DNA from 2 places in the Arvimicrobium flavum genome. Region 1 is predicted to be linked to the other one. Evidence: predicted binding sites of a transcription regulator. Region 1 holds the regulator's gene; the other holds the start of a gene.
What was found. Region 1 encodes PhoB, which activates phosphate uptake and scavenging genes when phosphate is short. Its sites were predicted from a motif close to TGTCATNNANCTGTCAT; they were not measured.
Positions count from the first base shown of each region.

Region 2: the regulator PhoB is predicted to act here: its motif matches at 2,221-2,237, upstream of PD284_RS16245 (PhoX family protein).

Region 1 is NZ_JAQGPN010000001.1:1,535,231-1,547,048, reverse strand. It holds gene PD284_RS07645 (sugar ABC transporter permease) at 1-755, opposite strand, end outside; gene xylF (D-xylose ABC transporter substrate-binding protein) at 865-1,905, opposite strand; gene PD284_RS07635 (ROK family protein) at 2,149-3,390, shown strand; gene PD284_RS07630 (hypothetical protein) at 3,448-3,927, shown strand; gene PD284_RS07625 (CRTAC1 family protein) at 3,934-5,538, opposite strand; gene PD284_RS07620 (vanadium-dependent haloperoxidase) at 5,541-6,869, opposite strand; gene phoB (phosphate regulon transcriptional regulator PhoB) at 7,025-7,714, opposite strand; gene phoU (phosphate signaling complex protein PhoU) at 7,732-8,439, opposite strand; gene pstB (phosphate ABC transporter ATP-binding protein PstB) at 8,470-9,294, opposite strand; gene pstA (phosphate ABC transporter permease PstA) at 9,315-10,631, opposite strand; gene pstC (phosphate ABC transporter permease subunit PstC) at 10,628-11,818, opposite strand, start outside.
Region 2 is NZ_JAQGPN010000001.1:3,366,435-3,378,252, forward strand. It holds gene PD284_RS16225 (hypothetical protein) at 1-89, opposite strand, end outside; gene PD284_RS16230 (DUF3008 family protein) at 184-372, opposite strand; gene murI (glutamate racemase) at 450-1,250, opposite strand; gene PD284_RS16240 (RNA methyltransferase) at 1,243-2,118, opposite strand; gene PD284_RS16245 (PhoX family protein) at 2,303-4,309, shown strand; gene PD284_RS16250 (NADP-dependent isocitrate dehydrogenase) at 4,602-5,813, shown strand; gene PD284_RS16255 (glutathione S-transferase family protein) at 5,819-6,457, shown strand; gene PD284_RS16260 (RBBP9/YdeN family alpha/beta hydrolase) at 6,505-7,053, shown strand; gene PD284_RS16265 (HpcH/HpaI aldolase family protein) at 7,057-7,833, opposite strand; gene PD284_RS16270 (DUF1476 domain-containing protein) at 7,938-8,258, opposite strand; gene purC (phosphoribosylaminoimidazolesuccinocarboxamide synthase) at 8,525-9,322, shown strand; gene purS (phosphoribosylformylglycinamidine synthase subunit PurS) at 9,370-9,612, shown strand; gene PD284_RS16285 (hypothetical protein) at 9,630-9,890, shown strand; gene purQ (phosphoribosylformylglycinamidine synthase subunit PurQ) at 9,887-10,555, shown strand; gene PD284_RS16295 (hypothetical protein) at 10,570-10,989, shown strand; gene PD284_RS16300 (hypothetical protein) at 11,139-11,771, shown strand.

The sequences.
Region 1 (11,818 bases):
CAGACCGCGCCGAGGATCGCCGCGCAGGTCACCGTCCCGAGGAAGACCTCCGCCCAGACCGGCCTGAGCGGGAACTTGAAGCGCTGGCGCTGGCGGCGGCCGCTGGCGAGCAGCGCGACGACGCCCAGACATGCGACGACCCCGACGATCCAGCTCCACGTCGCCCCGATGGCGCCTTGCGGCCCGCCGCCGAGCAGGCGGAACGTCGCGTCCATCGGCGCCACGGTGCGGCCGCTGGTCACCCACCATGCCGCGCCGCGCCAGACGAGCAGGCCGCCGAGCGTCACGATGAAGGCCGGGATGCCGAGATAGGCGATCAGGTAGCCCTGAAAGCCGCCGATCAGCAGGCCGACCAGCAGGCCGACGGCCACGGCGATGATCCAGATCCACGGGTCGCCGAGCGGGAAACCCATCACGCGGGGCAGGAATTCCGCCTGCGTCACGCCGATGATCATGCCGACAAAGCCGAGCAGCGAGCCGACCGACAGGTCGATGTTGCGGGTGACTATGACGAGCACCATGCCGGTCGCCATGATGGCGACGGAGGAGGACTGGACGGACAGGTTCCAGAGGTTGCGCGGGGTCAGGAACAGGCCGCCGGACATGAGGTGGAGGCCGATCCAGATGATCAGCAGCGCGCCCACCATGCCGAGCATGCGCGTGTCGAGTTCGGTTGCCTTGAGGAAGCGGCCCAGCGCGTTGAGTTCGGAGGCGCGCGCGGTATCGACCGGAGATCCGGACGTCGTGTCGGTCATGGCTTCCTCCCGCCGGCTCCCTGTCGTCAGGGTGTCCGGCCTCCCGATCTTAGAGAGACGCCGCGGTTTTCGTCAAACCGCGGCGTCCGTATCGATGCCGATTTTCGGCCTAGTTGCAGGCGGCGACCGAGCCGGCCGCCACGCCGGCGCAGACGACATCCTTGGTCACCCAGCCCGCGTCGATCACGACGTTCAGGTTGTCCTTGGTGATCGGCATCGGCGTCAGGAAGACCGACTTGGTCACGTTGCCGCCGGGCGTGGTGAAGTCGACGACGTTCGGGATGTCCGTCATCGCCTTGCCTTCGGCCAGCGATGAGGCGATTTCGCCTGCGGCCTTGCCGAGCTCGCGCGCATCCTTCCAGACAGAGACCGTCTGCGTGCCGAGCGCGACGCGGTTGAGGGCGGCATGGTCGCCGTCCTGACCGGAGACCGGCACCGAGCCCGCGAGGCCCTGCGCCTCGAGAGCCGCCACGACGCCGCCGGCGGTGCCGTCGTTGGAGGCCACGACCGCGTCGACCTTGTTGTCGTTGGTCGTCAGGATCTGCTCCATGTTCTTCTGCGCGTTGGCGGGCAGCCAGCCGTCGGTGTAGGCCTCGCCGACGTTCTTGATCTTGCCGGCATCGATGGCTTCCTTGAGGACCTCCATCTGCCCGGAGAACAGGAAGTCGGCGTTCGGATCGGCCGACGAGCCCTTGATGAAGGCGTAGTTGCCCTCCGGCTTGACCTTGAACACCTCGCGAGCCTGCATGCGGCCCACTTCCTTGTTGTCGAAGGTCAGGTAGAAGACGTCCTTGTTCTCGATCAGGCGGTCATAGCCGACGACCGGGATGCCCTCGGCGAGCGCCTTGTCGACGGCCGGGCCGATCGCGGAGGCGTCCTGCGAGAGGATGATGAGGGCGTTCGCGCCCTGGCTGATCAGGCTCTCGACGTCGGTGAGCTGCTTGGAGGCCGACGACTGCGCGTCGGCGGAGATGTACTTGTCGCCGGCGGCCTCGACCGCCGCCTTGATCGCGGCTTCGTCGGTCTTCCACCGCTCTTCCTGGAAATTCGACCAGGACACGCCGATGACCTTGTCCTTGGCCTCTGCGACTGCTGCCAGCGACAGCGTCATCGCAACACCCGCCAGCATGGCGGCTGCAAATGTCTTCATGATTTCCTCCCTGCATCGCGAGGATGCGAAAATCTGGCCGACGGCCCGTCAAAATGTACTTTATTTCGATCCTCGAAAAAATACTGTCCGAAACCTCAAAAGCTGTCAAGGCGATTTTGAAGAGGAATTCTTATTTTTTCGAGGGTCGAAATAAACAATGACATGACCGGCGAGTTCTGACAGACTTCTCCTGCGTCTCGACCGGTGGCAGGGAAGACGGCCGGCAAGCGCAGGGGAGGAAAGATGCAAACGGCGGTGAGAATCCGTCACGACGATCTGAGGCGGCGCAACCGCGCGGCCGTGATCGCGGCCGTCCGCCGCGCGGTCCATCCATCCCGGACAGAGATCGCAGCAGCGACGGGGCTCAGTCACTCGACGATCTCGGCAATCTCGTCCGACCTCCTCCAGGAGGGCATCTTGGCCGAACCGAAGGCAACCGAGCCGTCCGCCCTGAAGCGGGGGCGGCCGCAGGTGGCCATCGGCCTCAACGCGGAAGCGGCCACCGTCGTGACGGTGGACCTGTCGCTGAACTCGCTATCGGCAGCCCTGTTCGACTATGGCGGAACGGTGCTGGCCGCCGAAAAGCGCCGCCTTCCAACCCTCGAAATGGCAGCCGCCGACCTGGTGCACGAGACCATCGGCATGGTCCGCGGGCTCTTCGAGATGCAGCCGTCGCGACAGGCGGCGGCCAAGCGCATCGTCGTATCGATCCAGGGCGTCACCGACGCCAGCGCCCGCAGCATGCTGTGGTCGCCGATCACGGTCCATGCGGACATCCCCTTCGCGGAAGCGCTCGAGGAAGCCTTCGGCGTCGCGACGACGGTCGAGAACGACTGCAACATGATGGCGTTCGCCCTGCGGTCCCGCGATCCCGAGATTTATCACGACGACTTCATCGCCATCCTGCTCTCGCACGGCATCGGCATGGGCATGATGCTGAAGGGCGAGCTGTTCACCGGCACGCATTCCTCGGGCGGCGAGTTCGGCCACATGATCCACCGGCCGGACGGCGCGCTCTGCCGCTGCGGACGGCGTGGCTGCATCGAGGCCTATGCCGGGAACTACGCGATCTGGCGCAAGGCCCATCACCAGCCGGAGGACGAGATGCCGAAGGCGGACGTCACCGACGCCGACATCACCGAACTCGCCGAGCAGGCCCGCCGCGCGGACGGTTCGGAACGCGAGGCGTTCCGTCGGGCAGGCGAAGCGCTCGGCTTCGGCCTGGGCAGCCTGTTCGCCATCATCGATCCGGCCCCCGTCGCCTTCATCGGCGTCGGCGCGACGGCCTTCGACCTGATGGAGCCAAGCCTGCGCGAAGCGATCGCGAAAACGGCCGGCGGCCAGCATTCAGGCTCCATCACTTTCCTCACCGAGCCCTACGAGGCGCCCATCATCCGCGAGGGTAGCGCCAAGCGCGCGCTGCAGTTCGTCGACGAGGGCATCTTCGCGCCCGGCGCGTTGCCCGCGGGAAAGGCCGTGGCATAAGGGAAGACTTCAGTCGGCTCTTGCCGCCGAGGGGTGCCCGGCAGGCAATATCCTGCCATGTATCGAATCAGGACCCCGGGCTATTCAAAGAAGAACCAGGTCATGCGTTGGGCGCTGCCCGACCGCGTGTTCTTCGCCTGCGGCGCATGCAATATCCTCGCCCATGCCTTCCTGGAGAGGCATCCCCGTCCCGGTCTCGACGTCCTTTGGATCAAGCCTGCGGAGGGCCACACCGGCAACCACATATTCGTGGCGGCCGCCGACTGGGTTTTCGACTACCACGGCTACTCGGACCGCGAGCGCTTCATCGCGCACACATGGCGCAGGGCGCGTCATTTCTGGCCGGGGTGGGACGCGGAGATCGTCCCGATCCCTCCCAAGGTCCTGACAAGCGAGGCGCGCTCGAAGACGATCCCCGGCCTGTGGTTGAGGGGACCGGAGCAGTTCCTCCACGACGCCCTGCCCCGCGCCCGGCGCTACCTGGAACGCTTCCCGGCGCCGCCGGACAGCGTTGGAACGGATGACGTACGCAGTTAACAGTCCCTATTCAGGATGCCATGCCCGTGCCGGCTGGCCGCGTTCGACGATGTAGAAATTGTCGCTCTCGACGAGCTCCCAGTCGCTGGCTGTACCATCGGGCCAGATGACGCGCACTTCCGGCTCTTCAGTGTCGCCGACGCCGAAATGCCACCAGCCGGTCTGCCCGCCGGCATGGCCGCCGCCGACAGTGATCTCGCGGCGCGTCACCTTTCCCGCGCAGCGCACTTCGATCCATGCGCCGATGGCGTCCCGGTTTGGTCCAGACTGCCTGAGTTCGACCTGCAGCCAGCGCCCGGCGCCGACGCTGGCGTTGCGCCAGACCTGGGCGCTCACCCCGCGATTGACGACGATGAGGTCCAGCAGTCCGTCCAAGTTGAAATCGGAGAGGGCGCCCCCGCGCGAGATCTCGGTGCTGGCGACGCCGGCCCTGTCGCCGGCTTCCTCGAACGTCCCGTCGGCGCGCTGCAGCAGGAGGTTGTTGGGGTCCTTGGCCGCAAAGTCCGGCATCTCGGCGACATTGCCCTTGGCGATGAACAGGTCGACGCGGCCGTCATTGTTCACGTCCTCGAACTGCGTGTGCCAGGCGGTGCTCGGCTTCAGGTCGTCGCCGATATAGGGGCGGTGCGCGGTGACGCCTTTGGCGTAGGCGACGTCCTTATAGTCGGGTTGCGGTGCGCCCTCCGTCGGCACGGCGGACAAGGTCTGCAGCTTGTTGTCGGCCATGCTGGTCAGGAAGTATTCGGGGTAGCCGTCGCCGTCGAGATCGGTGCTGGCGATGCCCATGCCCCAGATGCGCAGCGTCTTCCAGCCGTCGCCTGCGCCATACGCAACGGGCGGGTTGCCCGGCTCGACGCGCCAGAGCTGCTCCTGCCCGCCCTTGTAGTACTCGCGGTCATTGGAGACGCGCAGGCTCGGCGTGCCCGAGCGGTTCCAGTCGGTGAACAGCATGGAGAGCGCGCAGTAGCTGGGCGTGAGCGGCAACGGCGCGGCGAACTTCCTGCGCTCCCCGTCGGCGACGCCCGGCCGGTGTAGCCAGTTGTCCGTGCAAGAGCCCCACGGCACTGCCTGGGTGCGGTCGATGTAGTTGCCGACCGCCAGCGTCGGCCACTCGGCGTCGCGCTCCCAGGTGGCGGCGAAGGCGGTCGACCAGCCGTCCCCACCGTCGAAGCCCCACGTTTCGTTGGCGCGCTCGAAGCGGCAGCCGCCCAAGCCGCGCATAAGGACGTTCTCGCCTACCCTCAGAAGCGCCAGGTCTGTGTGGCCGTCGCCGTCGACGTCGAGAGGATAGGCGGCCGCGACCTTGTCCAGCTCGAGCCCGCTCGCCTCTGCTTCAAAGCGGAGCGCGCCGCCCTGCTTGCTGGCGTTGCGGTAGAATTTCGCGGGCGTCTCCCCGCCTGCCAGAAGCAGGTCCGCATAGCCGTCATCGTTGCAGTCGAAGGTGGCTGCGCCGCCGCCGACCATGTATTCCCAGTCGCCGGCATAGACGCTGTCGATGCCGGCGCTGGCCGTCTCCTCCACGAAGGTCGGGATGACGAAGGGCGCCTCCTCGGCGCGCGCTTCCGCGGCGAGCACCGACATCGACGACAGCAGAACGAGAAACCGACGCATGGCTATTTCCGCGTGTCGAGTGCGTTGACATAGGCGCCGATGCAGCGGCCCTGGTCGAGGCCCCGTTCGATCGCGTCGCGAAAATGGATGCCGCCGTAGAGGCGCGAGATGCCGGCCTCCTCGGCTGCTGCCCAGAAGCTCGGGAAGCTGCGCGGCTTTAGCCCGTCGGCGCTGTGGGTCGCGTCCTCGAAGGCATAGTCCGTGCCGAAGAGATCGGTGAGCACGGTGGCGGCGGCGCCCGACTGCGTGCTGTGGCCGCTGGGATACTCCGGGAATGGGGGCGTGTTGAGCAGGGCTTCCCACTTTGGATCGATGACCCGTCGGATGTAGGTGAGCGGCCGCACGAGGTCGTAGCGGAACTTGGCGTCCCAGCAGCCGATGAAGGCGTCGGCCATGGCGATGCCGAGGCGAGCCAGAACGTCCACCGTGGTCTCCGCGTCCGCGCCCTCGCCCTCCAGCACCTGCAGGGCGATCGAGATCCAGTGCCCGGGCGGCGTGGGCGAGAGCATCGGGTCGTCCGACCAGAACCGCGCGATGGCGCGCTGCTCGGGCGTCAGCCCCTTCACCGCGTCGTGGACCTCGAGCGCCTCCCGATAGAAGGGCGAGGTCTCTTCCTCGCTGTATTCGAGCGGAGGAGGTATGCCGCAGGCCGCACCGCTCGGCATCGCGAAGGGGCGCACCTTCCCCCAGTCGGGCAGGAGCGGCAGCTGCTGCTGCGCCACCAGGCTCGTCGGCACCCAGTGCGCCGGCCCTTCCGTGAGCTTGTATTCGTAGGGGAAGCCCATGTTCTCGATGGTCGCTCCGCCGTCCGTGCGCGACCAGGCGAGGATGTGCTCGGCCACCGCCCGGCCATAGGCGGTGCTGCGGCCGGCGACATCTTCGGCGACGCCCGAGGCTGCGGCCAAATGCAGGTTCCGTTCGACCAGCTTCAGCGCGCGTAGGCCGGTCGGTCCGGTGTTGGAGAAGAGCTCGCGCACGGCATGCGCCATCGCCGCCTGGACCACCACGGCGTCCGCATAGGCCGCGCCGTTCTCCCGCGCCGGAACGGGCTGCAGCCCGTTTAGCTGGCCCGCCAGGGAGCGCAGTCCGGCCGAGCCGCCGGCGATCGCCTCGAAGGCGGTCACTCCGAGATAGGCGAGCGCCCGGCTGGCGACCGGGGGCGAATAGGTCGGCGTGTGCCGCACCAGTTCGAGGACGAGACGGTTCCAGGCGAAGATGATGGGCTGGGGCTGGGAAGCAGGGGGCGCAGCCATGGCGGCGGGGACACGCGCGGCCAGACACGCGATCGTCGCGACGATCGCCACCGCAACCGTTCGGCGCGTTACCTCCACGTGCACCCTCCCCCAGGTTCCCGTCGTACGAAGGCCTCAGGTAAGCATGCCGCACCCGCCTCGGACAAGGCGGTTGCGGCCACTGCGAACTCGCAGTTCGTCAGTTCCAGGATAGCTGTTTCTTGGGCAACTTTTCGCCCGAGGCCACCTACCCGCTACGCCTCGTTGATGGCGTAGCCGGCGCCGCGGATGGTACGGATGACGTCCGGCATGCGGCCATTGTTGACAGCCTTGCGCAGCCGCCCGACGTGAACGTCGACCGTCCGCTCATCGATGTAGATCGTTTCGCCCCAGACATTGTCGAGGAGCTGGCCACGGGAAAAGACGCGGCCGGGATGCTGCATCATGAATTCCAGCAGGCGGAACTCTGTCGGGCCGAGCTTGATCTCGGTCTTCTTGCGATAGACCCGATGGGATTCGCGGTCGAGCACGATGTCGCCGACCTTGAGCACGCTGGACAGCACCTCGGGCTTGGCGCGGCGCAGCAGCGCACGCACGCGCGCCACGAACTCGGGCGTTGAGAACGGCTTCACGAGGTAGTCGTCAGCGCCCGTCGAGAGGCCGCGCACGCGGTCGCTCTCCTCGCCGCGCGCCGTCAGCATGATGACCGGCAGCCGCTCCGTCTCCGGCCGCATCCGCAGGCGGCGACAGAGCTCGATGCCGGACACCGCCGGAATCATCCAGTCGAGCACCAGCAGGTCGGGCACGTTCTCCTGCAGGCGAAGCTCGGCTTCGTCGCCGCGGGTGACGACCTCGACCTGGTAGCCTTCGGCCTCCAGATTGTAGCGGAGGAGTTCGCACAGCGGCTCCTCGTCCTCCACCACCATGACCTTGGGAGCAATCATCGGCCTGTCCTGCAGCTTCAGTCGGCGAGAGCCGACGCCGACGTTTCGTCGAGCTTCGGCCGGTTGAGCGGCAACTGCCTGCCGGTGATCACGAAATAGGCGTTCTCGGCGATGTTGGTGACATGGTCGCCGATGCGCTCCAGGTTCTTGGCGCAGAACAGGAGGTGCGTGCAGGCCGTGATGTTGCGCGGGTCCTCCATCATGTAGGTCAGCAGCTCGCGGAACACCGCGGTATACTTGGCGTCGATCTGGCGGTCGTCGACGCGCAGTTGGACAAGCGCCTCGGCATCCTTGCCGACATAGTGTTCGATGACGCCTTCGACCTGCTCGAGCACCTGGGCGGCCATCAGCTCGATGCTGTTGGACGGCGCCTTGGGGATGGCCGTCATTCCGACCGCGCCGACGCGCTTGGCGATGTTCTTGGCGAGATCTCCGATGCGTTCGAGATCGGCCGCCATGCGGATGGCCCCGACCACGGCGCGCAGGTCCTGCGCCATAGGCTGGCGCAGGGCGATCAGCCTGATCGCACGGTCGTCCAGCTCGCGCTGCTTGGTGTCCATGATCGCGTCGTCGGAGACGACACGCTGCCCCAACGCCACGTCGGAGGCCAAGAGCGCGCGGGTCGCGGCCTGCACCATCCGGCCGGCATGCTCGCCCATGTCGCGGATGAGCTGATGGATATGCTTCAGGTCCTCGTCGAAGGAGGAGACGGTGTGCTCGCCCATGATGTCCTCGGCGTCTAGAGTCGCGTCCACTCAGCCGAAACGGCCGGTGATGTAGTCCTGCGTGCGCTTGTCGTCGGGGTTGGTGAACATCTTGTCCGTCGCCCCTTCCTCGACCAGGTAGCCGAGGTGGAACATCGCGGTGCGCTGCGACACGCGCGCGGCCTGCTGCATGGAGTGCGTCACGATGACGATCGTGTAGTTCTGGCGCAGCTCGTCGATGAGTTCCTCCACCTTCGCCGTGGCGATCGGATCGAGCGCGGAACACGGCTCGTCCATCAGGATCACCTCGGGACTGACGGCGATCGCGCGGGCGATGCAGAGGCGCTGCTGCTGGCCGCCGGAAAGCCCTGTGCCGGGCTCGTGCAGGCGGTCCTTTACCTCGTTCCACAGCGCCGCCTTCTGCAGGCTGGACTCCACGATGCGGTCGAAATCGGCCTTGGTGCGGCCGAGCCCGTGGATGCGCGGTCCGTAGGCGACGTTCTCGTAGATCGACTTCGGAAACGGGTTGGGCTTCTGGAACACCATCCCGACGCGGGCGCGGAGTTCCACCACGTCGATGTTGCGGTCGTAGATGTCCTCGCCGTCCAACGTGATCTTGCCGCTGACGCGGGCGCTGTCGATGGTGTCGTTCATGCGGTTCAGGCAACGCAGGAATGTCGACTTGCCGCAGCCCGACGGGCCGATCAGCGCCGTCACCTGGTTCTCACGGACGTTCAGATCGACGTCGAACAGCGCCTGCTTCTCGCCGTAGTGCACGCAGACCTTCTCGCCGCGCAACTTGATCGGCTCGTTGGCCATCTCGTCCATGCTGCCGCTCACGGCTTTCTCGAGGGTCGTATCGGTCATGATGTTCATATCGTCACTTTCCCCTAGCCTTACCAGCGGCGCTCGAACTTCCGTCTCAGGACGATGGCGGTGATGTTCATCGCCATGAGGAAGACGAGCAGGATGATGATGGCGCCAGACATGCGCTCCACGAAGGCGCGCTCCGCCTCGTTGGCCCACATGTAGATCTGCACCGGCAGTGCGGTCGCCGGATCGAGCGGCGTCGTCGGATAGTCGGCGACGAAGGCCACCATGCCGATGAGCAGCAGCGGCGCCGTCTCGCCCAATGCGCGGGCCAGCCCGATGATGGTGCCGGTCAGGATGCCGGGCAGCGCCAGCGGCAGCACGTGATGGAACACCATCTGCATCTTCGAGGCGCCGAGGCCGAGTGCGGCCGATCGGATCGACGGCGGCACGGCGGCAAGTGCTGCGCGCGTGGCGATGATGATGGTGGGCAGCGTCATCAGCGTCAGCACCAGGCCGCCGACCAGCGACGCAGAGCGCGGCATGCCAAGGAAATTGACGAACACGGCGAGACCCAGCAGACCGAAGACGATCGACGGCACGGCAGCGAGGTTGTTGATGTTGACCTCGATGAGGTCGGTCAGCCGGGACTTCTTGGCGAATTCCTCGAGGTAGATCGACGCGGCGACACCGATCGGCAGCGCCAGCAGAAGCACGATCCCCATCATATAGAGTGAGCCGATGATTGCCACTCCCACGCCCGAGGTCTCGGGCCGGCTGGAGGCGCCGAAGGTGAACAGTCCGGTGTTGAAGCGCTCGGCCATCGCGCCTTCGGCCTTGAGCCGGTTCATCCACTCAACCTGCTGGTCGGAAACCTTGCGGCGCTTCTCGTCGACGGTGAGGTCGATCTGGCCCTTGTAGGCCGAATCGATGTTGGCGGCGGCGAGCAGGTCGACGTTGCGGGTGGTGCCGATGACGGACGGATCCGCGACGACGATGTTGCGCAGCTGGACGCGCACGCCGTCCGACAGGAAGCCTTTCAGTTTGCGGATCGCAGCCTTGTCCTTGGGATCGATCCCCAGCGCCTCGATCAGCGCGTTCTCGGCGAGTTTGGGATAGTTCGCCCGTATCAGCACATCCGGATCCGAGGCGCGCTTGCCCGACGGGTCGATGACCTTTTCATCGAAGGAGATCGGAAGGCTAACCGTCGTCTGCCAGAAGGCGGTGTGGCCCTTCGCGATGATCGAGACAAGCATGATCGCCAGGAAGACGAGGCCCACCGAGGCGGCCAGCACGCCGTAGAGGCGGAAGCGGCGCTCGGCGGCGTAGCGGCGCTTGATGCCGATGTCGCGGCGTGGGCGCGCGGCGGTTGGGGCGAGCGATCCGAGCGAGACGTCGGTCATTCGTACTGCTCCCGGTACTTGCGGACGATGTAGAGCGCGACGATGTTCATCACCAGCGTGACGAAGAACAGGGTGATGCCCAGCGCGAAGGCGACCAGCGTCTGCGGCGAGTTGAACTCGAGGTCGCCGGTGAGCTGGTTGACGATCTTGACGGTGATCGTCGTCATCGCCTCGAACGGGTTGAGCGTAAGGTTGGCGGCGACGCCGGCCGCGAGCACGACGATCATGGTTTCGCCGATGGCGCGCGAGGCGGTGAGCAGGATAGCGCCGACGATGCCCGGCAGCGCCGCCGGCAGGATGACCCGCTTGATCGTCTCGGAGCGGGTCGCGCCCAGGCCCAACGAGCCGTCGCGCAGCGCCCGCGGCACGGCGGTGATGATGTCGTCGGAGAGCGACGAGACGACCGGGATGAGCATGACGCCCATGACGAGACCGGCGGTGAATATCGACTGGGCCTGGATGAACGGCGAGCCGCCTGCGAGCGCCGCACTGAGGTCGCGCAGGAACGGCCCGAGCGTGACCAGCGCGAAGATGCCGTAGACGATGGTGGGGATGCCGGCCAGGAGTTCGAGCGCCGGCTTGACGACGGCGCGCACCCTGGGCGTCGCATACTCGGCCATGTAGACCGCCGACATCAGGCCGATCGGCACCGCCACAAGCAAGGCGACCAGCGCGATGTAGAGCGTGCCGGCCAGCAGCGGGATGAGGCCGAACTGCCCCTCGGAACCGCCCGATCCGGCCGCTGCGAAGCGCGGATCCCACACCGTGCCGAAGAAGAAGTTGGAGAGCGACACGCTCTCGAAGAACTGGATGGTCTGGAACAGCATCGACAGGACGATGCCGATGGTGGTGACGATGGCGATGGTGGAAGCGCCGAGCAGACCCCAGAGCATCAGGTTCTCGACGGAGTTGCGCGCCCGCGCCCGCGGCGCCACCTGGCGCACGCCGATGACCGCGCCTGCCAGCGCAAGGAAGATCGCGACTACCGTGCCGATGAGGCCAAATCTGTCGATGCTGCGGTTCGTTTCAACCGCGATCGGGATCATGTAGTCCTGCGTGTCGGGCGCCAGCGCGACGCCCTTTTCGGCGAGGATTGGCCGCAGCTCCGCAAAGGTCGAGGGCAGTCGCTCGAGATCAGCCGTGTCGAGCCGGTCGAGGCCCCGCGACAATCCCCTGACCAGGCTGAC
Region 2 (11,818 bases), 1.8 Mb from region 1:
ACGAAATAGCGCCGCCGCAACAAGATGCCGGCGCCCATGATGACAAGGGCAACACCCAGAACCTTGGCGAGATAGAGGCTTAGCTGCATGGTCGGCGTTGCCAGCTGCCGTGCGGACCGACGCGAGGGACGACCTGCACGAAGGTGCGGATGCGCGACTATACGGCAGCCTCGCGGCTTTCGCTCAATCCTTCTTCACGTGCTCGGGTTTCCCCTTGCGCTTGGTTTCGGCGAACTCCTTGAGCTGCTTCTCGCTCATGGACTCATACATCTCTTTCGATGCGCCCTTGAGCTCGCTCTTTTCGGTATCGCCGCGCTTGGCGGAAAGGGCGGCGCCAGCGGCCTTCTGTTGCGCCTTGGACTTGGCAGGCATCGGCTGATCCTCATGACATTGACCATGCCGGAGAACGCCACGCTTCGGATGCGGTTCCGTCGCGAGAAGGATGGACCTTACGCCAGGGTGAGGCCGAACCCCTGCAGCAATCGCTGGGTGGCGAAGTCGACCTTGCCCGACGTGAAGAAGGCGAGGTCGCGCATGTCGCTCGACGGAGAGGCCTCGCTTCGCGGCCGGATCTCGCTGAGCAGCGAGGCAGCTCGCCTGGCGATCGCTTCGGCTGGATCAAGCCAGTCCACCGGCCACGGCGCCGTCTTGCGCATGCGGTTCACCAGGAAGGGATAGTGGGTGCAGGCCAGCACCACGATGTCGGTGCGCTTGCCGTCCTGCTCGATGAAGCAGGGGGCGATCTCCGCCCTCACCGCCTCCTCGTCGACAAAACGGTCACGCATGTAGATTTCGGCAAGCCGGGCGAGTTGCGTGCTGCCGACCAGCCTCACATGGCATTTCTGTGCCCATTGGGTGATCAGGTCGCGCGTATACTGCCGCTTGACCGTGCCGGGGGTCGCCAGAACCGAGACCAGTCCCGAGCGGGTGCGTTCCGCAGCCGGCTTGATCGCCGGCACGGTGCCGACGAAAGGAGTGCCGGGATAGGTCTCGCGAAGGGCTGCGAGCGACAGGGTGGACGCCGTGTTGCAGGGAATGACGGCAATTTCCGGCTGGAATCGCTTCAGCAGGTCGCCGAAAAGTTCGATGATGCGGGCGTTAAGCGCCGGCTCCTCCCAATCGCCATAGGGAAATGCCGCGTCATCGGCGACATAGATGAAGCGGCGGTCGGGCATCAGCACCCGCGCCTCGCGCAGCACCGTGAGGCCGCCGATGCCAGAATCGAACATCAGCACCGGCCGATCAGACATTCGTTTCGTTTCCGCCGCTGGAGCCATCTTCGGGCGCAACGTCTTCTCCATGCGCCTCGCGGTCGGCTTTGGCCTTCCGTTCCGGATAGCCAGCGCCGCGCGGCTCCTTCGGCGAGAAATAGTCGAGCGAGGCGACGACGCCGCGCAGCACCTTTATCTCCGCCTCCGAGAACCCGGGCCTGGTCAGCACGGCGCGCAGATTGTCGACCATCTTGGGCTTCTTCGGCTTGGGCCGGAAGTAGCCGCGCGTGTCCAGCGCCTCTTCCAGATGATCGAACAGGCCCTGCAACTGCACCTTCGGCGCGGGGGGCATCTCCGGACTGCCGAACGCCGTGTCGGTTTCGCGCTCGAGCCCCGACTTCATCCACTCATAGGACATCAGCAGCACCGCCTGCGCGATGTTGAGCGAGGCGAAGGCTGGATTGACCGGAAAGGTCACGATTTCGTCCGCAAGCCCTACCTCGTCGTTGTAGAGACCGAACTTCTCGCGGCCGAACAGAACGCCGACGCGCTCGCCTGCAGCGAATCGGCTGCGCAGGCCCCTGCCCGCCTCGACCGGCCCGCGCACGGGCTTGAAGTTGTCCCGCTCGCGCGCCGTCGTCGCCATCACGAAGTTGAGATCGGCGATTGCGGAGGGCAGGTCGTCGAAGAGCCTGGCATTGTCGATGACATGGTCGGCGCGACTCGCCGCCGCGCGCGCCTTTTCGTTCGGCCAGCCGTCGCGCGGCTTGACCAGCCTCAGCTCGGAGAGGCCGAAGTTCGCCATGGCCCTCGCCACCATGCCGATGTTCTCGCCGAGCTGTGGCTCGACAAGAATAATGGCCGGTCCTTCTGTCAGCATCGTGCGGTCGCGGTCGGTCCCAGCCATTTCAAATCCAGTGTCGATGAGGCGCCGCACCGTAAAACGTTCGCGGCCGGCAAAATCAAGGCGGGCATCCCAAATGGGGAAGCCATTTCTGAATCACCGCACCTTCATCTGCCTGTCAAACAACGCCCTTATCAAGCCGCCCGACAAGCCACGCAACGCGAAAAGCATGACGGAGCGACAAACGATGGACGACCACACCCAGCGCAACGACCAGAATTTTCCGACCAGCCAGCTGGAAGCCGCCGACGGCCCCGGCCGCAACCCTACGCACAACCTGACGATGGGCGAGATCATCTCGGCGCGGTTCTCGCGGCGCGGGCTTCTCAAGGGCGCGCTGGCGGTGTCGGCGATCTCCACGACTGTCGGACCGATGGCGTTGATCGCCGCCGACACGGCGCGCGCCGCCACGGCAGCATCCGCCTTCGCGTTCCCTGAAGTGGATGCGGGCGTCGACGCCGATCATCACGTCGCGCAAGGGTATGACGCGGACATCCTGCTGCGCTGGGGCGATCCGATCTTCGCCGACGCGCCGGAGTTCGATCCCGTCAACCAGACCGCGGATACCCAACGCCGCCAGTTCGGCTACAACAGCGACTATGTCGGCTATGTCCCGATGCCAGGCGCCGAAGATCCCAGCAGCCACGGCCTGCTGGTGGTCAACCACGAGTACACCAACGAGCACCTGATGTTCCCCGGCATCGTCAAGATCGTCGACGGCAAGCCCGAGGTCGCCGCCGCGGACCAAGCCCGCGTCGACATCGAGATGGCCGCGCATGGCGGCTCCATCGTCGAAATCCGCAAGGCGGAGGGCAAGTGGCAGGTGGTCAAGGACTCGCCCCACAACCGTCGGATCACCGCCGACACGGAGATGGCGATCAGCGGCCCCGCCGCCGGTCACGACCGCATGAAAACCGGCGAAGATCCTGCCGGCCGCAAGGTGCTGGGCACGCTCAACAACTGTGCCGGCGGCGTCACCCCGTGGGGCACCTACATCATGGCGGAGGAGAATTTTCACGGCTATTTCGTCGGCGAACTCCCGGCGGACCACGCCGAAGCCGCGAACTACGACCGTCTCGGCGTGCCTGACGCGACTTACGCGTGGGGCAAATACTACTCCAGGTTCGACGTGTCGAAGGAGCCAAATGAGCCGAACCGCTTCGGCTGGATCGTCGAAGTCGATCCGTTCGACGCCAACTCGACGCCCAAGAAGCGAACCGCACTCGGTCGCTTCAAGCACGAAGGCGCCGAGTCGATCGTAGCGCCCGGCGGTCAGGTCGTTTTCTATCTCGGCGACGACGAGCGTTTCGACTATGTCTACAAGTTCGTGACGACGGGTCGCTTCAATCCGGACGATCGCGCCGCCAACATGGACCTGCTGGACGATGGCACGCTCTACGTCGCGCGTTTCGACACCGACGGCGGCATGGAATGGCTGCCGCTGACGCACGGCGCCGGCCCGCTCACCCAGGAAAACGGGTTCAACAGCCAGGCCGACGTGGTGATCGAAACGCGCCGTGCGGCCGACCTCCTCGGCGCCACCAAGATGGACCGTCCCGAAGACGTCCAGCCGAACCCGAAGAACGGTCACGTCTACGTGATGCTGACCAACAACACGAAACGCGAGGCCGACCAGGTCGATGCCGCCAACCCGCGCGCCAAGAACGCGTTCGGGCACATCATCGAGATCATCGAGGATGGGGGCGACTTCGCGGCGACGAAGGGCCGGTGGGAGGTCCTGCTGCAGTGCGGCGATCCTTCCGTCGCGGAGGTCGGTGCGACGTTCTCGACCGCCACGACGGCCAACGGCTGGTTCGGCATGCCCGACAACTGCGCCATCGACGCCGCCGGCCGGCTCTGGGTGTCGACAGACGGCAACAACCCGAAGGCGACCGGCCGCACGGACGGGCTTTGGGCGGTCGATACCGAGGGCGAGGCCCGCGCCACCTCGAAGCTGTTCTACCGGGTGCCGGTGGGCGGCGAGCTTTGCGGCCCGGTGTTCACGCCGAACGACGAAACCCTGTTCCTTGCCGTCCAGCATCCGGGCGACGGCGGCGACGACTGGGAAGGCTTTGGTCGCGCTTCCTACTATGAGGACCCGTCGACCCGCTGGCCGGACTTCAAGGACGACATGCCGATGCGGCCTTCCGTGGTGGTGATCACCCGCCAGGGCGGCGGCAAGATCGGCGTCTGACGCCCCTCGCTACGGCGGGCCGCGCATCAACGGCCCGCCGCTTTCCGCGTCAACTCCCGAAGCTTGCGACCCGAGTCCCGTTCTTCTTCTCGAGCTTGGCTGGGAGCGGTTCGACGAACAGGGCAGTTGCAACACGGCGCCCCGCCTCGCGCCTCCTGCGTCCGAACGAGATCACGCCAGCGTTCAGACAAATTGAGCCGTTTGCGTGCATCAAGCCCCTTTGCTATAGGCCGCATCCAGAACGCGGCTCCTGCCGCATCCGACCATCCATTTCCCGAAAGAGGCTTTTCCCATGGCGAAGATCAAGGTCGCGAATCCGGTCGTCGAACTCGACGGCGACGAGATGACGCGCATCATCTGGCAGTTCATCAAGGAAAAGCTGATCCACCCCTATCTCGACATCGATCTCGAGTATTACGACCTCAGCGTCGAGCATCGCGACGCCACCAACGACCAGGTGACGATTGACGCGGCGAACGCCATCAAGAAGCACGGCGTCGGCGTCAAGTGCGCCACGATCACGCCGGACGAGGCGCGCGTCGAGGAGTTCAAGCTCAAGAAGATGTGGAAATCGCCGAACGGCACCATCCGCAACATCCTCGGCGGCGTCATCTTCCGCGAGCCGATCATCATGAAGAACGTGCCGCGCCTGGTGCCCGGCTGGACGCAGCCGATCATCGTCGGCCGTCACGCCTTCGGCGACCAATACAAGGCGACCGACTTCAAGTTCCCGGGCAAGGGCAAGCTGTCGATCAAGTTCGTCGGCGAAGACGGCCAGACGATCGAGCATGAGGTCTTCGACGCGCCGGGCTCCGGCGTCGCCATGGCCATGTACAACCTCGACGAATCGATCCGCGAGTTCGCCCGCGCCTCGATGAACTACGGCCTGCTGCGCGGCTATCCAGTCTACCTGTCGACCAAGAACACAATCCTCAAGGCCTATGACGGCCGCTTCAAGGATATCTTCCAGGAAGTCTACGAAAGCGAGTTCGAGGCCGCCTTCAAGGAAAAGAAGATCTGGTACGAGCACCGTTTGATCGACGACATGGTGGCGTCGAGCCTGAAGTGGTCGGGCGGCTACGTCTGGGCGTGCAAGAACTATGACGGCGACGTCCAGTCCGACACCGTTGCGCAGGGCTTTGGCTCGCTCGGCCTGATGACCTCGGTGCTGATGACGCCGGACGGCAAGACGGTGGAAGCGGAAGCCGCCCACGGCACCGTCACCCGTCACTACCGCCAGCACCAGAAGGGCGAGGAGACCTCGACCAACTCGATCGCCTCGATCTTCGCCTGGACCCGCGGCCTGGCGCATCGCGCCAAGCTCGACGACAACGCAGAACTCAAGAAGTTCGCCGAGACGCTGGAGCGGGTCTGCATCCAGACCGTCGAGGCCGGCCACATGACCAAGGATCTGTCCTTGCTCATCGGTCCCGACCAGCCGTGGCTCTCCACCACTGGCTTCCTCGACAAGATCGACGAGAACCTGCAGAAGGCGATGGCCTGACGCCATTGCGCAAACCCGTTCTCTACGGCGCCGACTACAGCGTATACGTCCGTATCGCGAGGTTGGCGCTGCTGGAGAAGGGTGTTGAACACGAACTCGCCGCCCTCGACATCTTCGCCGAGGGCGGCGCCCCCGAATGGTACCGCGAACTGCACCCTTTCGGTCGTATTCCGGCATTCGAGCATGACGGCTTCCATCTCTTCGAGACCTCCGCCATCACCCGCTATGTCGACGAGGCGTTTGCCGGCCCTGCCCTCCAGCCCGAAGAGCCGCGTCGACGCGCCGTGATGAACCAAATCATCGGCCTGCTCGACGCCTACGCTTACCGAGCCATGGTCTGGGACATTTATGTCGAGACCGTTTCCAAGTCGAAGTCGGGTAGCGAGGTGGATCAGGCGCGCGTCGATGCGGCGATCCCTATCGCGGAAAAAAGCCTGGCGACGCTTGCCCGACTCGGCCATGGCGGCCGCTGGCTCGTCGGCGACGAGCTGTCGCTCGCCGACCTGCATGCCGCGCCGATTTTCGCATATTTCGCCAAGGCGCCCATCGCCGCGCCGATGCTCGACCGCTACGGCGAGCTCCGCGCCTGGTGGGAACGCATCCAGGCACAGCCGTCCTTCGCCTCGACCGAACCGACGAGCTGAAGCCCTACACGGTTGCAGGCCGCGCGCCACCTCGCTACATGCGCCCCATGAAAGCATCCGAAGCCGATATCGTCATCGTCCCGGGCCTCGGCAATTCCGGTCCTGATCACTGGCAGAGCCGTTGGGAAACACGCCTCTCCACCGCTCGGCGCGTCGTTCAGGATGATTGGCTGTTCCCGGAGCGTGAACCCTGGGTGTCGCGCGTGGCCGACACGGTCAACCGGGCCGAGCGGCCGGTCGTCCTCGTCGCGCACTCGCTCGGCGTTCCAACCGCGATCAACGCTATCCCAAAATTCGAGACCGCGGTTCGCGGCGCGCTCTTCGTCGCGCCACCCGACCTAGAGAGGCCGAACCTGAAACCGAAGATGGCGAAGCCCTTCGGCCCCTACTCCCGCGATCCGCTGCCTTTCCCCTCCATCACGATCGCGAGTCGCAATGATTTCTACTGCGATTTCGCGGTGGCGGAGGAATTGGCGGACGCCTGGGGATCGCTGCTCGTCGATGCCGGCGAAGCCGGCCACATCGACGCCGAGTCCGGCTTCGGACCATGGCCGGAAGGCTCGCTGATGCTGGCGAAACTCCTGTCCCGCCTGTAGCGCCTATTTCGCGCTCAGGGACTGCCGCGCCGCCGAGAGGATGCTCTCCGCGCCGCGCGCGATGAGCATCGGTTCGGAAGCGGTTGCGAAAAGCTGAAAGCCCATCTTCGTGTAGCGGCCCGCCATCCTCGGATCGACGACGAAGATCGCGCGCAGCTTGTTCGCCTGTTGCGCCCGTCTGGCGATGTCGGCGATCGCCTCCATCATATCCTCGAGCGCGGTGTTGACCGTCTTGCCGCGGGTCCAGGCGATCGAAAGGTCGGAGGGGCCCACAAAGACGCCGTCGATGCCGGGCGTCTCCAAAATGCCGTCGAGCGCGTCGATCGCCGCACGCGTCTCGATCATCGCGAATGCCAGGGTACGCTTGTTGGATTCGGCCAGCCAGGCGGCGAAGTCGCCCTGGCCGTGGCGTGGGAATGCGTAGGTCGGCCCCCACGACCGCTCGCCGAGCGGCGGATACTTCATCGAGGCGGCAAACGCCCTGGCGTCGGCAACCGAGTTGATCATCGGCGCGATGACCGCTTCGGCGCCAAAATCCAGCGCTCGGCTCGCCATGTCGAAGCGGCCGACCGGGATGCGCACGATGGCATGCTTCCTGGCGTTGAGGATGGGGACGATGCCGCGCAGGACGCTGTCCTCATGGTGCCCGCCGTGCTGCATGTCGAGCGCCACGGCGTCAAAACCCTGTCCCGCGATGATCTCGACCGTCAGCGCGTCGGGGACGCCCGACCATGCAGTGAAGAGCGTTTCGCCAGCTTCGAGACGTGATCTGAGAGACATTGCGGGTTCCTGGGCAACGAAGGTTCCCGCAATCAAATCATAGGCGATTGAGATCGCAACAAAAATCGGCCGCTCGCGCGAGCAGCCAATTGGTCCAGCTGAGATCAGCTGTTCTTCACGGACTCGACCGCCTGCGCCATGAGTTCTTCCATGGTACGACGGATCTGGTGATCGGACTGGTCTACGCCGGCAGCGTCGAAGTCCTTGCGCACCTTGCGGAACACATCGTCATCCCCAGCTTCCTCGAAGTCGGACACCACGACTTCCTTGGCATAGGCCTCGGCGTCCGGGCCCGACTTGCCAAGCTTCTCCGCCGCCCACAGGCCAAGCAACCTGTTGCGTCGGGCGGTCGCCTTGAACCGCAGCTCCTCGTCGAGCACGAACATCCGCTCGAAACCCTCCTCACGGTCCTTCATGCTCGTCATCGGATACTCTCCATGTGCAAAGGCGTTTTGGCGTATGTAGTCGGTTCCCGCTCAAACCAAAAGGCGCGCCCGCGGTCAATACGTCGCGTATCATGTTGCACCGCAACGAGGTAACGGGGAAAGCGGTTGATTGCGGGATTTCGCCGTTGAGCATACGTGACGATTAGGATAGACAGCCCTACATACACATCGAAGCCGCATTTTTGCCGCAGAATCGAAGGGTACGGTCCAGTGTCGACTGCCCTCCCAACCTCAGAGATACATTGATGAACCGTCGCCGCCGCATTTATGAAGGCAAGGCCAAGATTCTCTATGAGGGTCCTGAGCCCGGAACGCTGATCCAGTTCTTCAAGGATGACGCCACCGCCTTCAACAAGAAGAAGCACGAGGTGGTCGACGGCAAGGGCGTGCTGAACAACCGCATTTCCGAGCACATCTTCAACCATCTGAACCGCATGGGGATTCCGACCCACTTCATCCGCCGCCTCAACATGCGTGAGCAGCTGATCAAGGAAGTCGAGATCATTCCGCTCGAGGTGGTGGTCCGCAACATCGCGGCCGGCTCGCTGGCCAAGCGTCTCGGCATCGAGGAGGGCACGGTGCTGCCGCGCTCCATCATCGAATTCTACTACAAGGCCGATGCGCTCGACGATCCGATGGTCTCCGAGGAGCATATCACCGCCTTCGGATGGGCCTCCCCCCAGGAGATCGACGACATCATGGCGCTCGCCATCCGCGTCAACGACTTCCTCTCCGGCCTCTTCATGGGCGTCGGCATCCAGCTCGTCGACTTCAAGATGGAATGCGGCCGCCTCTACGAAGGCGAGATGATGCGGATCGTGGTGGCGGACGAGATTTCGCCCGACTCCTGCCGCCTGTGGGACGTCAACACCCAGGACAAGCTGGACAAGGACCGCTTCCGCCGCGACATGGGCGGCCTGGTCGAGGCCTATCAGGAAGTCGCACGCCGCCTCGGCATCATGAACGAGAACGAGCCGCCGCGCCCCACCGGACCGGTGCTCGTCGCGTCGAGCGACATGCCGAAGGGCACCAAGCCGCATTGAGCGGCGATGCTCAACCCATCACAGTTCCCAGAAAGCAGGATAGCCGCGTGATCAAGGCCCGCGTCACAGTCACCCTCAAGAACGGCGTGCTCGACCCGCAGGGAAAGGCGATCGAGCATGCGCTCGGCGCCCTCGGCTTCGGTGATGTCGGCTCTGTGCGTCAGGGCAAGGTGTTCGACGTGGAGTTGCAGGCCACCGACCGCGCAAAGGCCGAGGCCGAGATCAAGGCCATGTGCGACAAGCTGCTGGCCAACACCGTGATCGAGAACTACACTGTCGCGCTAACCTGAGGTTGCAGGAGGCGACGGTGACCGAGGTCACGAACGAGTTGATGTATGAGCTGCTGAAGAAGATTCATCAGCGAATGGACAAGTTTGAGAATGCGCTGGGCGAGGCCAAGCACGAAATTGTCGCAATGAGGCTTCAAGGCCTAAGCACCCAGACCGACATCAACAATATCTACGCCGTCACCGCGCGCATAGACCAACGTCTTGAACGGATCGAACAGCGCTTGGAACTGCGCGAACTCGCCGAAAAGCCCCAAGCACCCTACACGCCACCATCATGAAATCAGCCATCGTCCTCCTCCCCGGCCTCAACCGCGACCGTGACATGATCGCGGCGCTGACCAAGATCGGTGGCAAGGCCCCTGCCACCATCTGGGAAACCGACACCGAGATTCCGGATGTCGACCTGATCGTCATCCCGGGCGGCTTCTCCTATGGCGACTATCTGCGCTGTGGCGCGATCGCGGCGCGCATGCCCGTCATGCGTGCGGTCGCCGAGAAGGCCGAGAAGGGCGTCATGGTGATGGGCGTCTGCAACGGCTTCCAGATCCTGCTCGAAGCCGGCCTGCTGCCAGGCGCACTGATGCGCAACGCCTCGCTGCGGTTCGTCTGCCGCGAAGTGAAGCTGCAGGTGGCGAACGCCAATACGGCCTTCACCCGCAACTACCAGCCCGGCCAGATTATCCGCTGTCCGGTCGCCCACCACGACGGCAACTTCTTCGCCGACCCGGATACGCTGGCCCGGATCGAAGGCGAAGGCCAGGTCGTGTTCCGCTATGCCGAGAACACCAATCCTAACGGATCGATCAATGACATCGCTGGTATCGTCAGCGCCAAGGGCAACGTGCTCGGCCTGATGCCGCATCCGGAAAACCTGATCGAGAAAGCGCATGGCGGTATCGATGGCCGCGCCCTTTTCGAGGGCGTGCTCGGCATCGCCGCCTGATGGGGCTCAGCTTGATGCAATTTCGTGAAATGCCTTTGGCGAGCGCCCTGTTGCTCGCCTGCGCCGTCGCGCTTGCCGCGTGCCAGTCCAAGCCAAGCAATACGAGCAGTGGAGGCTCCGGAAAGAGCGCCGCGTTGCGCACCATGGAGCAGGTGGCGATCGCCGCCCACAAGTGCTGGTTCGAAAGCAAGGACAAGGCGTTCCAGGCTTACCGCTTCGCCAACGAACTGAACTCCATGAGCAGCCAGCCCCGTTTCCTGCTGGTGCCCGCGAAGAACTTTGGCGGGCTTCCTGCGCTGGTCGTCCAGGCGCGCGGCAATTCGAGCCAGGTCGAAGCGTTCGGGCCGCTTCTCTCCGAGCCGCTGGGCGCGCGCATCTCAGCCGATCTCGAGCGGTGGCGGACGGGCAACCCAAGCTGCAGCGCCGCGGCCTGATCGGCCGCAGAGCGCCTGTTTCTAGCTATAGGTTGCGACGGCGATCATGCCGCCTCGCTGAAATATTCGCCACTTCCCGCGACTCAAGCGTAGCCACTTGAGCGACGCACGCTACAGTGAACCCAACTTATGCGCGAAAGGGGGGCGGCATGAGCAACACCATTTTGGACATGCTTTTCGGTTGGGAAGGCGCGCCAACAGCGTGGCTTACTTTTGTCGCCGCGATTGCAGGTACATTGATTGCCCTGCGGACGTCCGGACGCTCTACCTATGGCAGTACCGTGACTTTGGAGCGTTCTCGATGGATAAACTCACTGCGTGAAAACATCGCGGGCATGACTTCGGCTGTATCCAGCGCGCGTGCTCAGGCAGATATCGGCCAATATGCAGGTGCCGAAGCGCTCGAAAGAATACACAGATTGGCTGGCACTCTAATGCTTCAGCTAAATCCGAACGGAGCTATTGAGCAAAACCTTCTGAAACTAATTCAGCCCTACATCATTAGCGCAGCCAATCCCCAAGGCGCACAGCAGTTTACAGACTATCAGAACGCAATCTTCATTCATTCACAATTTTTGCTCAAAGAGGAATGGGAGAAAGTTAAGACTGAAGCTTCAAGTTCGCTTTGGAATTGGACTGTTGGAGGCCGCCGGCGGCGGCGGCGCAAGCGGGAGTATGAACGCTACTGTCGCACTAAGGAAGCTATGCTACACGAGACTACAGGGTCCCCATCCCACCCCCCGATGCCCGTCGCAGGCACCGAGTTCATACCCCGAGGCTAAACTGGCCTTGGCGCTGAGGATACAGGCGGGTCGCCAAACCCTCGCTG